2 regions of the Rhizobium centroccidentale genome follow, and region 1 is predicted to be linked to the other one. Evidence: predicted binding sites of a transcription regulator. Region 1 holds the regulator's gene; the other holds the start of a gene.
What was found. The regulator PhoB, encoded in region 1, activates phosphate uptake and scavenging genes when phosphate is short. The targets are predictions, from matches to a motif close to TGTCATNNANCTGTCAT.
Positions count from the first base shown of each region.

Region 2: a site for PhoB is predicted at 4,158-4,174, ahead of PH562_RS13040 (acid phosphatase). Genes of this name have one in related genera too.

Region 1 is NZ_JAQJCG010000016.1:97,441-105,046, forward strand. Features, by position in the region: gene argF (ornithine carbamoyltransferase) at 1-613, opposite strand, end outside; gene PH562_RS20620 (aspartate aminotransferase family protein) at 687-1,886, opposite strand; gene PH562_RS20625 (GcrA family cell cycle regulator) at 2,311-2,838, shown strand; gene phoB (phosphate regulon transcriptional regulator PhoB) at 3,031-3,714, opposite strand; gene phoU (phosphate signaling complex protein PhoU) at 3,746-4,459, opposite strand; gene pstB (phosphate ABC transporter ATP-binding protein PstB) at 4,511-5,326, opposite strand; gene pstA (phosphate ABC transporter permease PstA) at 5,342-6,643, opposite strand; gene pstC (phosphate ABC transporter permease subunit PstC) at 6,673-7,606, opposite strand, start outside.
Region 2 is NZ_JAQJCG010000008.1:115,913-123,518, forward strand. Features, by position in the region: gene PH562_RS13030 (LysM peptidoglycan-binding domain-containing protein) at 1-1,989, shown strand, start outside; gene PH562_RS13035 (ABCB family ABC transporter ATP-binding protein/permease) at 2,195-4,081, shown strand; gene PH562_RS13040 (acid phosphatase) at 4,216-4,914, shown strand; gene PH562_RS13045 (phosphatidylserine decarboxylase) at 5,220-5,918, shown strand; gene pssA (CDP-diacylglycerol--serine O-phosphatidyltransferase) at 5,939-6,799, shown strand; gene PH562_RS13055 (hypothetical protein) at 7,127-7,267, shown strand; gene PH562_RS13060 (SOS response-associated peptidase) at 7,343-7,606, opposite strand, start outside.

The DNA.
Region 1 (7,606 bases):
TGATTTCGGCGCCCTCGTTGCGGGCCCAGTTCAGATAGTGATCCTTCGGCTCAGAACCAAGGGGTACCGCCATATTCATGCGATAGCCGAAGCGCGCGGCCCCTTCGATCAGCGAATGCAGCACGTTGTTGCCGTCGCCCGTCCAGGCGAGCGTCTTGCCCTTGATCGGGCCGCGATGCTCCTCGAACGTCATGATATCCGCCATGATCTGGCAGGGATGCGTATCGTCGGTCAGCGCATTGATGACCGGAACGGTCGCATGTTCGGCCAGCTCCAGCAGGCGCGAATGATCGGTCGTGCGGATCATGATCGCATCGACGTAGCGCGACAGCACCTTGGCCGTATCGCCGATCGTCTCGGCGCGGCCAAGCTGCATCTCCGTGCCCGAGAGGAACAGCGTCTCGCCGCCCAGCTGGCGCATGCCGACATCGAAGGAAACACGGGTTCGGGTGGACGGCTTCTCGAAGATCATCGCCAGCATCTTGCCGGCCAGCGGCTTGTCGGCCGTGCCGGCCTTCTGCGCGTTCTTTCGCACGATCGCGTCGTCGATGATATTGCGCAGATCGGCAGCCGGAACGGCAGAGAGGTCGAGAAAGTGTTTCGGAGAAGCCATGTCCTTACCTGTACTCCAGAAAAAACAATAACGCCCGCGTGGGGCAGGAACGCCCCATCCACGGGCGTTGAATTCAAGCGGATTTCTTGGTGCGGGCAGCGCGCGCACGCTCGGCGGCGCGCTCCAGGCGGGCGAGACCTTCGCGTGCTTCTTCGGCAGTGACGACCAGCGGCGGCAGCAGACGGATAACGTTATCGCCGGCCGGCACACCCAGCAGATGCTCGGCGCGGATCGCCTGCAGCAGCTCCGCCTGCGGGATGGCCGCCTTGACGCCGAGCATCAAGCCTTCGCCGCGAACGTCCTCGATGATGTCAGGAAAGCGATCCTTGAGCGAGGCGAGCCCCTGGCGGAACACCAGCGAGACATCGCGCACATGCTGCAGGAAGCCTTCGGCAAGCACGATGTCGAGAACGGCATTGCCGACCGCCATGGCAAGCGGATTGCCGCCATAGGTCGAGCCGTGTGTGCCGGCTTTCATGCCGGAAGCGGCTTCCGCCGTCGCGAGGCACGCACCGAGCGGGAAACCGCCGCCGATGCCCTTGGCGACCGCCATGATATCGGGCTTGATGCCGGCCCATTCGTAGGCAAAGAGCTTGCCCGTGCGGCCGACGCCACACTGTACTTCGTCGAGGATCAGCAGCAGGCCGTGCTCGTCGCAGATCTCACGCAGCCCGCGCAGGAATTCGTTGGTGGCGGGGCGGATGCCGCCCTCGCCCTGAACCGGCTCGATCAGGATCGCAGCCGTCGCGTCGGTGATGGCAGCACGCACGGCATCGAGATCACCGAACTCCACCTGATCGAAACCCGGTGCTTTAGGCCCAAAGCCCTCGATATACTTCTCCTGGCCACCGGCGGCGATCGTTGCGATGGTGCGGCCGTGGAAGGCGCCCTCGAAGGTGATGATGTGGAACTTCTCGGGATGCCCCTTGGCGAACTGATAGCGCCGCGCAGTCTTGATGGCGCACTCCAGCGCCTCCGCGCCCGAATTGGTGAAGAACACCTTGTCGGCGAAGGTCACTTCCGTCAGCCGCTTCGACAGCTTCTCCTGACCGGGCACCTCATAGAGGTTGGACAGGTGCCAGACCTTGTCGGCCTGGGCCTTCAATTCGGCAACGAGGTGCGGATGGGCGTGACCGAGCGAGTTGACCGCGACGCCGGCTGCGAAATCGAGGTAGCGTTCGCCATTTTCGGTGACCAGCCAGACGCCCTCGCCTCGCTCGAACCGTAGCGGAGCGCGCATGTAGGTGTCATAAAGCGGCGTGGTCTCGGCCATGGCCATATCTCCTGATCACAACTCTAAGGACCGATCGCTTCCATTTGATGAAACGGGTCCGAAAAAATCAAAAATGCCGCCTTGCGGCGGCCTGGGCACTATTGATGTTTTGCACCGCGATGTCAACAAAACTGGCGTTTTAGCAGGTGCGAGATAACGCTTGCGGGCAAAAGAGATAGGTTCGGCGGCGCCTATTGCAGAAATGCCACGCCTGGGCAGCAAGTTGGGGAAAACCTCGAAATCGATTCCTCAAGATTCTCGCGACTCTTGTCACGGAGTCAGCCTCACACTAGGTTAAAAAGCAATTGCTAGACTGCATGCGGCGGAACTAGTCACCACAATTTTAGAGCGTTTCGCGCCTCGTTCCCATGCGAGGCAATGGTGAGGGATTCTGCCATCGGAAACGCGACAGCGGAGACAGGGCATGAATTGGACAGACGAACGCGTCGAGAAGCTGAAAAAGCTATGGTCCGAAGGGTTGAGCGCCAGCCAGATCGCTGCGCAGCTCGGTGGCGTGAGCCGTAATGCCGTCATCGGCAAGGTGCACCGCCTGAACCTTCCCGGCCGAGCGAAGGCGGGCGGCACGGCAACCGCAGCGCGCACGCCGAAGCGCAGCGCAGCTGCACCCCGCGCCGCGACCTACGGATCGCGCGTTGCTACCCGCACGGTCGTCGCCCGCCAGCAGGGCGCAACCATGCTGAAGGAAGAGATCGAGATCGATTCCGTCAATGAAATCCAGTATCGGCCGGCATCGAACGTCGTCGTTCCGATCTCCCGCCGCCTCGGCCTGACGGAATTGACTGAGCGCACCTGCAAGTGGCCGGTCGGCGACCCGCTGAAGGACGACTTCCACTTCTGCGGCAATGACAGCCCGGATTCCTCGCCCTACTGCACCTATCATCAGCGCATGGCATACCAGCCGGTGCATGACCGCCGTCGTAACAACGGCTGAAAGTCACAGCAAGACAATGAGAAACGGGCCCTCGAGGCCCGTTTTTCTATTTCCGCCGCTATTTAAAGCACGTCACGATCTTTCAGATTCGCTTCCTATGCTTTAGGTTTTCCGTCTGGCGCATGTCGTTCTCGCAAAACCGCTACGCACTTTTGCGCGACATGCTTTAGTGATACCCGAGCGGCAAGCCGCTCAGGCTTCCATGGAATAGCCCGCGCCGCGAACGGTGCGGATGACATCCTGCATATTGGAGAAATTGAGCGCCTTGCGCAGGCGGCCGACATGGACGTCGACCGTGCGTTCGTCGACGTAGATATCGTGACCCCATACACCGTCGAGCAGCTGCGAACGCGAGAAGACGCGGCCCGGCGAGGACATCAGGAACTCCAGTAGGCGGAATTCCGTCGGCCCCAGTCGCACTTCGCGGCTCTTTCGATGGACGCGATGGGTTTCGCGATCCAGCTCGATATCGCCGCAGCGCAGCACCGTGGAGAGAACCTCCGGGCGGGCACGCCGCAGCATCGCCTTGACACGGGCCATCAGCTCCGGCGTCGAGAACGGCTTGACGACATAATCGTCCGCGCCGGTCGAAAGCCCGCGCACGCGCTCGCTTTCCTCGCCGCGGGCCGTCAGCATGATAATGGGCAGGCGCTCCGTCTCCGGCCGCATACGCAGCCGGCGGCAGAGCTCGATGCCCGATACGCCGGGGAGCATCCAGTCGAGGATCAGGAGATCGGGGATGCGCTCCTGGAGACGCAGCTCGGCCTCATCGCCTCTGAGGATCGTATCGACCTCGAAGCCTTCGGCCTCAAGATTGTAGCGCAGCAGAACGCTAAGCGCTTCCTCGTCTTCTACAACAGCAACTCTCGGAACCATGCGCCTATGGTCTCCTTTCTTCTCTTCCAGATTATTCCGTCACTGCGCCGACGGTATTGGCGGTATCATCCTTCGGGCGCTCGCCTTCCGGCTGCGCGCCCGTCGCCATGTAATAGATCGTCTCGGCGATGTTGGTGGCATGGTCGCCGATGCGCTCGATGTTCTTGGCGCAGAAAAGAAGATGCGTGCAGGTGGTGATGTTGCGCGGATCTTCCATCATGTAGGTCAGCATCTCGCGAAAGAGCGAGGTGTACATGGCGTCGATTTCTTCGTCGCGTTCGCGGATCGACACGGCCTTGTCGGGCGAGCGGGTCGCGTAGACATCCAGAACTTCCTTGAGCTGGCTCAGCGCCAGTTCGGAGAGATGCTCGATGCCGCGGGCGAGACGGCGCGGGACACCGGTGCCCTGCACGGCGATGACGCGCTTTGCGGTGTTCTTGCCGAGATCGCCGACGCGCTCCAGATCGGAGGCGATGCGGATCGAGCCCATGATTTCGCGCAGGTCGGCCGCCATCGGCTGACGGCGGGCGATGGTGACGATCGCCTTGTCGCCGACTTCGCGCTCGGCATGGTCAAGAACAACGTCGTCGGAGATGACCTTCTGGGCCAGGGCAGCGTCGCTGTTGACCAGCGCGCGTACGCTGTCGCTAACCATCTGCTCTGCCAGGCCGCCCATTTCAGCAATGCGGCGCGTCAGGAACTTCAGGTCTTCGTCATAGGCAGAGAGAATGTGAGTGGAGACCATTTTTCTATCCTCAAGGTGAACTGTGTGAAATGAGCCGCGCGCCTGACATCATCAACCAAAACGGCCCATGATGTAATCCTGCGTGCGGAAATCGTCGGGATTGGTGAACATCTTATCGGTGTCGTTCTCCTCGACCAGGTGGCCGAGATGGAACATTGCGGTACGCTGCGAGACGCGGGCTGCCTGCTGCATGGAATGCGTCACGATGACGATGGTGAAATTCTCCCGAAGCTCGTGGATGAGATCCTCGACCTTGGCGGTTGCGATCGGATCGAGCGCCGAGCACGGCTCGTCCATCAGGATGACCTCCGGGCTGACCGCGACGGCGCGGGCGATGCACAGACGCTGCTGCTGACCGCCCGACAGGCTCGTGCCGGCGTCATGGAGCCGATCCTTCACCTCACCCCAGAGACCGGCCTTCTGAAGACTGCTCTCGACGATATGCTCGAGATCGGCCTTTGAGCGATGCAGACCGTGGATGCGGGGACCGTAGGCGACGTTCTCATAGATGGACTTCGGAAACGGGTTGGGCTTCTGGAAGACCATGCCGACGCGGGCGCGCAACTCCACCACGTCGATGCTGTCGTCGTAGACATCCTGATCGTCGAGCGTGATCTTGCCGGTGACGCGGCAGGTCTCGATCGTATCGTTCATGCGGTTGAGGCAGCGCAGGAAGGTGGACTTGCCGCAACCGGAAGGGCCGATGAGAGCCGTGACCGTATTGGCGCGGATCTTCAGATTGACGTCGAAGAGCGCCCGCTTGTGGCCGTAATAGACCGAAACATCCTGGCCGATCATCTTGTAGGGGATCGTCGTCATCTTCTTGGCCAAGGCTCTTTCGCTGGCGGCTTCCGTCATCATGTTCATTTCGTGCGCCCTCCCTTACCAGCGACGCTCGAAGCGGCGGCGCAGCAGGATGGCGCCGATGTTCATCGCGACGAGGAAGAAGAGAAGCACAATGATGGCGCCGGATGTCCTTTCGACGAACGCCCGCTCGGCTTCGCTCGCCCACATGTAGATCTGCACCGGCAGCGCCGTCGAAGGATCGAGCGGCGATGCCGGATAGTTGGCAACGAAGGCGACCATGCCGATCAGAAGCAATGGCGCGGTCTCGCCAAGCGCATGGGCAAGCCCCAGGATCGTGCCTGTCAGAATGCCGGGCATCGCAAGCGGCAACACATGATGGAAGACCATCTGCATGCGCGATGCACCAAGCCCGAGCGCCGCGCTGCGGATCGACGGCGGCACGGCCCGCAGCGCCGAGCGTGTGGCGATAATGATCATCGGCAGCGTCATCAGGCTCAGCACGAGACCGCCGACCAGCGAGGCCGAGCGCGGCAGACCCATCATGTTGATGAAGACCGAGAGGCCCAGCAGGCCATAGACGATCGAAGGGACGGCGGCGAGATTGTTGATATTGACCTCGATCAGATCCGTCAACCGGTTCTTCGGCGCGAACTCCTCCAGATAGATCGAGGCGGCAACGCCGACCGGCAAGGCAAGCACGAGAACGGTCAGCATCAGGTAGAACGAGCCGATCAGAGCGACGCCGAGTCCGGCGGCTTCGGGCCGGCTCGAATTGCCCCACAGGAAGAGACCGCTGTTGAAGGCCTTGTAAAGCGCACCGCTTTCGCTGAGTTGCTTCATCCAGGCGACCTGGCGGTCGGATATCTTGCGATCCTTCTCATCGACTGTCAGATCGATTTGGCCCTTGTTGGCGGAATCGATATTGGCGCTGGCGAGGAACGTGACCTTCTGCGTCGCCCCTATGATCGAAGGATTGGCGACGACCTTGTCACGCAGTGCGATCCTGGCGCCGTCCGACACCATCGCCGTCGCCTCGCGAACGAGCGCGCGATTGGCCGGATCGATGCCAAGCGCCTTTACAAGCGCATCGCGCACGAGAACCGGATAGTTGGCTGCGATCAGCACCTTCGGATCGCCGGAGCGCTTGGCTGCGGGGTCGATCACCTTCTCGGTGAATTCGATAGGCAGGGTGATCGAGGTCTGAACGAAGGCGGTATAGCCAGTGCGGACCACGGTCGAGACCAGGATGATCAGGAAGATGAGACCGAAGATGACGGCGGTAATCCCATAGGCGCGGAAGCGGCGTTCGGCGGCATAGCGTTTTTTGATACCGATATCGCGGCGCACGGGCACACCCGGCGTCAACCCGCGCGGCATGTTGAGCTGAGAGGAGGATACGACGCCGCTCATTCGTATTGCTCCCTGTATCGACGGACGATGTAGAGCGCGTAGACGTTGAGGCAGAGTGTCAGGCAGAACAGCGTGATGCCGAGAGCGAAGGCGACGAGCGTCTGCGGCGAGGTGAACTCCAGATCGCCGGTCAGCTGGTTGACGATCTTCACCGTGACGGTCGTCATCGGCTCGAAGGGATCGAACTGCATGCGCGCGGCAACGCCTGCTGCCAGCACCACGATCATGGTTTCACCGATCGCCCGCGACGCAGTCATCAGCAGCGCGCCGACGATGCCGGGAAGAGCGGCCGGCAGGAGCACGCGCTTGACCGTTTCCGACCGCGTGGCGCCAAGCCCGAGCGAACCGTCGCGCAGCGAACGCGGCACCGCCATGATGATGTCGTCCGACAGCGACGAAACGTAAGGGATGAGCATCACGCCCATGACAAAGCCGGCGGTCAAAACGCTCTGCGCCTCGATGAAGCTTCTGTAGTTTCCGGTCATCAGCCCGTCGATCTCGGCGGAGATATCGCGCAGGAAGGGGCCGACTGTGACAAGGGCGAAGAAGCCGTAGACGATCGTGGGAATGCCGGCCAAAACCTCCAGCATCGGCTTGGCGATGGAGCGGACGCGAGCCGAGGCATATTCGGCCATGTAGATCGCAGCAAACAGACCGATGGGCACGGCGAAGAGCATGGCCACGAGCCCGATATAAATCGTGCCCGCCAGCAATGGGATCAGGCCGAAGGTGCCTGAGGTCTGAGCGCCGGCGCTGGTGAAGCGCGGGTCCCAGACGGTTCCGAAGAAGAACTCGCTCGCTGGCACCATGCCGAAGAAGCGTGCGGCTTCCGAAAGCATGGAAACGACGATGCCGACCGTCGTCAGCACTGCGATAGAGGAAGCGACGATCAGTGCGCCGAGAATGACCTGTTCCACACGATTGCGGGCT
Region 2 (7,606 bases), on a different contig from region 1:
CCACGCATCAACGGCGACAAGACTCCGATCGGCAATGTTGTCAATCAGGCCGGCAACGCGGTGAAGAATACCATCGACCAAAACGCGCAAAAGGCCGGCGAGACCGCCGAGAGCGCGACCAAGGCCACGCAGAATGCCGCATCGACCGCCGTCAATACTGCAGACCTCGCGAAGAAGCTGACCGACCTGACGGGCGCGGCGACCGCTTCGCTGGCCGATTTGAAGGCACTCTTCAAGGACGGCAATGCACCGGCCCAGGATGCCTTCACGGCTGCGAAGACGAAAGCGATTACCGCGCTGCAACCGATCGTCGGCTTCGCGCTCCCCGAAGGGATCGACGCAACGACGACGGGACTCGTTAAGAAAGCGCAGGACGGTGCAGGCAAGGCGCTCGCCATCATCCAATCTCTTCCGGAAAACCCAGCCGAAGCCAGTGTGGCGATCGACAAGGCTTTCGCAGCGTTGACAGGCAAACAGGCGCCCGAGACCGACGCGGCTGCCAATCCTCGCGTACCGTCATTCGACGTGTTGCGCGTCGAGCCGGATGGCTCGACGGTTATCGCCGGTTCGGCCGAGCCAAATGCCAAGCTGGAAATCGTCGACGGCGAAAAGGTCGTCACGACGATCAATGTCGGCCCGAGCGGCGACTTTGCCGCCGTACTCGACAATCCGCTGCCACCTGGAGACCACGAACTGGTACTGCGCGCCACCGGCAAGGACGGCAAGGCCGTCAATTCCGAGGAAGTCGCCACCGTCTCCGTGCCGAAGGACAATTCCACCCAGGTCCTTGCGATGGTGTCGAAGCCAGGCGCTGCAAGCCGCATCATCACCGCGCCTTCCGCCAAGCAGGGCCGCGTGACCGCCGGCGAACAGGACGCGTCGGCAGCCGACGCACAGGCCAAAGCGACGGATAAGCCGGCAGCCACGGCAGATGCCAAGCCGCAACAGGATGGTACAGCGATCGCATCCGCCAATCCTGCGGCAGGCGCGGCAACACCGCCCGCAGCGAAGGTGGAGGCGGATCAAGACGTCATGGTCAACGCGGTGGAGATCGAAAACAACCATATCTTCGTTGCCGGCACCACGAAGCCAAATGCAAAAGTCCGTGCCTATGCCGACGACAAGCTGATCGGTGAGAACGTCGCGGGTGCAGACGGTCACTTCGTCGTAGACGGACCCATGCCTCTTGCTGTCGGCGATCACAAAATCCGCGTCGATGTACTCGATGGAGCCGGCAAAGTGGTGGTGCGGACCAGCGTCAACTTCACGCGCCCCGAAGGCAATCAGGTGACGGTCGCGGCGCAGACACCCGCCGCCGCCAATGGTCAGGCGCAGGCGACCATGGCAAACATGGTACCGCTTGACGAGGGTGAGCTTACCAAGCTCAAGGAAGACGCTGGCAAAGCTTTTGCGCTGCTCAAGGGCCTCTTTACCGACGGCAAGCAGCCGAATGCAGAACAGCTCGCAGCCGCCCGCTCCGGCACGGAAATAGCGCTCAAGTCGCTGTCGGAATTCCGGCCGACCATCAGCGCCAGTGCTATGCTGAAAAAGGCTGCGGCCGACGCTTCAAGCGCGGCCTCCAGGGCGCTTGCCACCTTGGTGGCTTTGCCGAAAGATCCGAAATCGGTCGGCGCGGCGCTGCCTGGGCTCGAACAGATGATCGCTGTTATCACGGAGCCTGTTCAGACGGCACCGGCACAGCCGAACACAGAGGTCTCATCCAACGACAGCGGCCCGAAGACGATCGAGCAGGCACCGCTGTCGCAGGACACCAATGCCGTCATCATCCGTCGCGGCGATACGCTGTGGCAGATCTCGCGCCGCATCTACGGTGCGGGTGTGCGCTATACAACCATCTATCTGGCCAACGAGGACCAGATCAACAATCCGGACCGGATCCTGCCGGGACAGGTCTTCGGCCTGCCAAAGGACGCATTGCCGAATGCCGAGGAGCTTCATCGCAAGCGGCTTTCGGGTGAGCATCTCTAGCGGCAACGACCGTCCATCGTGAACATTGGCCGCGGCCAGGCTCATCAGCGACTGGCCGCTGCTTTTATACGGTATGAAAATAGTATAAGCGTCGCCCGACCCCCATAGCCTTCGCGTAATGGCCATGTCTTGGCTATGAAGGCTTGCCAGTCGGCTGTGCAAAGACTGTCACGCCCGGCTGCCCAATCATTCGCCGGAGACGGACATGGCAGGCCAGAAGAAAACCATATCGGCGGATTCCAGCAATCCATTGAACACCATCGTCAATCTCTGGCCCTATATGTGGCCGAGCGGGCGCATGGATCTGAAGATGCGGGTGGTCTGGGCGACCGTTTTCCTGCTGGTCTCGAAATTCTTCCTGCTGCTGGTCCCCTACTTCTTCAAATGGTCCGTCGATGCGCTGAACGGCAAGCTCGACATGCAAGGCATACTGCCTGCGTTCCTCGTCGGCGCTATCGCCTTGATCATCGCCACGAACGCGACACGCCTGATCCAGCTCGGCCTCAACCAGCTGCGCGATGCCCTGTTTGCAAGCGTCGGCCAATATGCGGTGCGCCAGCTCGCCTACAGGACCTTCGTGCACATGCACGAGCTCTCGCTGCGTTTCCATCTGGAGCGCAAGACAGGCGGCCTCTCGCGCATCATCGAGCGCGGCACGAAGGGCATCGAGACGATCGTCCGCTTCACGATCCTCAACACCTTTCCGACCTTCATCGAATTCCTGCTGACCGCCATCATCTTCTGGCGCGGCTATGGCTTTTCCTATCTCGCGGTCACGGCTGTCACGGTCTGGCTCTACATCTGGTTCACCGTCAAGGCGAGCGACTGGCGCATCTCCATCCGCCGGACGATGAACAACAGCGACACCGATGCCAACACCAAAGCGATCGATTCGCTGCTGAACTTCGAGACGGTCAAATATTTCGGCAACGAGGAGATGGAAGCCAGACGCTTCGATCAATCGATGGAGCGATATGAAAAGGCAGCCACCAGCGTCTGGACGTCACTTGGCTGGCTGAACTTCGGCCAAGGTTTGATCTTTGGCCTCGGCACGACAGTGATGATGGTCATGTCCGGCTGGTCGGTCCTCAACGGCCAACACACGGTTGGCGATTTCGTCTTCATCAACGCCATGCTGCTGCAGCTCTCCGTGCCGCTCAACTTCATCGGCTTCGTCTATCGCGAAATACGCCAGGGCCTGACCGATATCGAGGAAATGTTCGACCTGCTCGAAGTCCAGCCGGAGGTGGTCGATGCACCTGATGCCAAAGAGCTCGTCATCGGCAATGGCGCGATCGCGTTCAAGGACGTGCATTTCGCCTATGATCCGGCGCGACCCATCCTGAAGGGCATCTCCTTCGAGGTGCCGGCCGGCAAGACGGTCGCCGTCGTCGGGCCTTCGGGCGCCGGGAAATCGACGCTGTCGCGCCTGCTCTATCGTTTCTATGATGTGCAGAGCGGCACGATCACCATTGACGGCCAGGATTTGCGAACCGTCACGCAGAAAAGCCTGCGCAAGGTCATCGGCATGGTGCCGCAGGATACCGTGCTCTTCAACGACACCATCGCCTACAACATCCGCTATGGCCGGCCGGGCGCGAGCGAAACGGAAGTGACTGGAGCAGCGGAGATCGCCCAGATCGGCGATTTCATCCGTCAGCTGCCTGAAGGTTTCGAGACCAAGGTCGGCGAACGCGGTCTTAAATTGTCCGGCGGCGAGAAACAGCGCGTGGCGATCGCGCGCACCGTTCTCAAATCGCCGCCGGTTCTGATCCTCGACGAGGCGACCTCGGCGCTCGATACGACGACCGAGCGCGAAATACAGGCCGCCCTCGACGTCGTCTCCAAGAACCGCACGACGCTCGTCATCGCGCATCGGCTGTCGACCGTCATCGGCGCGGATGAGATCATCGTGCTGAAAAGCGGCGTCATCGCCGAGCGTGGCACACATGCCGATCTTCTGGCGCGAAACGGCCTCTACGCCTCCATGTGGAACCGCCAGCGCGAGGCGACGCAGGCCGAGGAGCATCTGAAGCAAGTGCGTGAGAGCGACGATCTGGGCGTTATCGACCGGCTGGCACCGGCAAAGTGAGAAAGCCCGAGAGACGTTGCATTCTGCGCCTCGATGGCAAGCGGGGGAACGCGGCGGTTATGCACCGATTGTTGTCACGAGACTGAGATGACAGCTTGCTAGGTACGAGGGTCTTTTTCAACGGAGCCCCCCAAATGCGTACTTTTGCCAAAGCTTTAAGCCTGTTGCTCGTTGTCGGCCTGGCCTCGCCGGTTTTCGCCGAGGATGCCAAGCCTTTCGCCGATGCCAAGGAGATCAACCTCCTCGATCTGCTGCCGCCGCCGCCCGCCAATGATTCCGCGCAGATGAAGGCGGAACTCGGCGAAATCCTGACGATCCAGGTGACCCGCACGCCGGAAATGGCGGCTCGCGCCGTGGCGGACGCCGAAGAGAACGTCTGGCGCTTCTCAGACGTCATCGACAATCCGAAATTCACCAAGGAAAATCTGCCGAAGTTCTCGGCCTTCTTCGATCGCGTCGTCGAGACTGAAGGCGCCGTCGTCGATCCGGCCAAGGATGTCTGGAAGCGCCCGCGCCCGCATCTCTACAGCGATCTGGTCAAGCCGATCGTACCGCTCTCCAAGTCCGGCTCCTATCCGTCCGGCCACACCACGGTCGGCACGCTGATGGGCATCGTGCTTGCCAACATGGTGCCGGAAAAGCGCGCCGCCATCATGGCTCGCGCCTGGGAATACGGCCATAATCGTATCGTCGGCGGCATCCACTATGCTTCCGATATCGAAGCCGGCCGCATTGCAGGCACCGTCATCGCCGAAACCATCATGACGCATGAGGACTACAAGACCGAGTATGAGGGCGCCAAGGCTGAACTGCGCGCCGCTCTCGGCCTCTGATTTCCGATCGGCCGACGCAGTACACAGGAGGCCGCCGCCATCGGCGGCCTTTTCATTGCGTCCCACACGGGTTTCCACAGGCCGCACTTTTCAAGTCAGGGGAACGTTGGCATCTTGCTCGACGCGGATTGCATTGAGGACGAGCGCGCGAAACCATTGCCCATGACAGAGTTTGCCTGTAGTCACGCTCGACTGGTATTCAGAGCAAGACCGCTTATCTTGTTCTCATTCTTTTGACTGGCATGATCTTGTCGAGGACCGAAAGTCGGTTCCTGACGGGAATGCCCTAACGGAGTAGGCCATAGATGAGCTTGATGAACAGCGTACGCAATGTCATCGTTCCCGTACACAAGGAGGGCTATCCCTTCGTTGCAGGCTTCTTCGTCGCGTCGCTGGTGCTCGGTTGGATCTTCAAGCCGCTCTTCTGGATCGGCCTGATCCTGACGCTGTGGTGCGCCTATTTCTTCCGCGATCCCGAACGCATGACACCTCAGGACGATGATCTGACGATATCGCCGGCAGACGGCAAGGTTTCGAGCGTGCAAATGGTGACGCCGCCGGCCGAGCTCAACCTCGGCAGCCAGCCGATGCTGCGCATCTCGATCTTCATGAACGTCTTCGATTGCCATGTGAACCGTTCGCCGATGCGCGGCCGCATCACAAACGTCGCCTATCGCCAGGGCAGCTTCCTCAATGCCGAACTCGACAAGGCCAGCGAACAGAATGAACGCAACGGCCTTGTCATCGAAACAAAGCATGGCGAAATCGGCGTCGTGCAGATTGCCGGCCTCGTTGCCCGCCGCATTCTTTGCTTCGTCCATCCGAACGAGCCGCTGGATGCCGGCGAGCGCATCGGTCTCATCCGCTTCGGCTCGCGCCTCGATGTCTTCCTGCCGGAAGGTGCTTCGCCGCGCGTTGCCGTCGGCCAGCGGGCGATCGCCGGTGAAACCGTCATTGCCGAATTCGGTTCGGCCAAAGGCGCAACCATTAGCCGCCGTAGCTGAAGTGTAGGAATACGAGCGAGATGAAGACGCCTTTTCCGCCTTTCGAGCCGCACGGGCCCAACGACGAAGCGCGCGGACCGCGTCTCCGGGAAATTCCGTTGCGGCTGATCGTGCCGAACATGATCACCGTGCTGGCAATCTGCTCGGGTCTGACGGGCATTCGCCTCGCTTTCGAAAATCGCTACGAACTCGCCGTCGTGGCCGTGCTGGTCGCTGCCTTCCTCGACGGCATCGACGGGCGCGTCGCGCGACTGATGAAGGCCACCTCGAAATTCGGCGCGCAGATGGATTCGCTCGCCGACATCGTCAACTTCGGCGTTGCCCCGGCGCTCGTCGTCTACGTGTTCCTCCTCGATCAGGCCCGCTCGCTCGGCTGGATCGCGGCGCTGATCTATACGATCGCCGCCGGACTGCGGCTTGCGCGCTTCAACGTCATGGCCGAGCGCGAGCATAAGGCGTCTTGGCAATCGGAATATTTCGTCGGCGTCCCCGCGCCTGCCGGCGCCATGCTGGTGCTGGCACCTGTTTATCTCGGCTTTCTCGGCCTGACGCCGGACCGCACCTTCGCCTTATGGGGTGCAGCCTACACCGTTCTCATCGGCTTCCTGCTGGTCAGCCGCCTGCCCGTATGGTCCGGCAAATCGGAAGGCAATGGCGTAAGGCGCGATCTGGTGCTGCCGATCATGCTCGGCCTTGTCGTCTATGTCGCGTTGCTGATGAGCTATACGTGGCATGTCATGGTCGTGACCGTCGTCATCTATTTGCTGTCCCTGCCCTTCGGCGCACGCTCCTGGGCGAAGAAATACGGCACCTACACCATCAATGGCCCCGCCGATCCCAATGTCGACGATTCCAACGACGATATCGGCCGGCATATCTAGCGCCGGCATATCAAACCGCTGCACAACAGTCCTCTGGCGGCACCGCAGCGCTGCAACCGCTAGTCTGTAAGTCTCCCTTATCAATCAGAGACATGACGATCGCTGATCGGCGCAATGGGAAGCCGGCTCGGCGGGATATTTCCGCAGATTCAAACATTGCGGCAGTGCGGATTCTACACGAGGTTTCGGCGCTAATCTCTCGAAATATGGTCGTTGTTTACAAAAGCTGATTGGAAAACGCCTTCGATTTGTCATGATTTACGACAAAAAGCACTACTCGACTGTGAATCGAAAAATGCTCCGAGGGAGCATGGTGAGGAGTGAAACATGACGCAGAAGAAAGACCCGCCGGCACAACCGCAGGCAAAGATCGATCCCAGCAAGCACTATCGTCCGCTGGGCCTGAAAGCCGTTCTTGCAGCCCATCTGATGCTGAAGACGAAGCCTCTCAAGAAGAAGATCGCCTGAAACTACAGTTCTGCCCGCCGCCGACCGATACCGGCAGGCAGCATTTCCGGTCACTGGCCGCCGAATGGCGGCCGCTCAGAGAAGGCTTAGCTGGCCATCATCCGGATCCGCCTTCTTCGGCGGCTTCCCGATCGGATCGAGCGTCACGGGTGTCTGCACATCCGGCCCCATATTGGCAACCTTGTTGACGCGATCCGAAACGGGGATCGCCTCGAAAAAATCCTCCTGGACCGGCTTTATCAGATCGAGGACATCGCGAGGCTCTTGAGTCTTGCAATCGAGCCAGCGGGCGAAATCTTCCGGCTTGATGACGACGGGCATGCGGTCATGGATGGACCG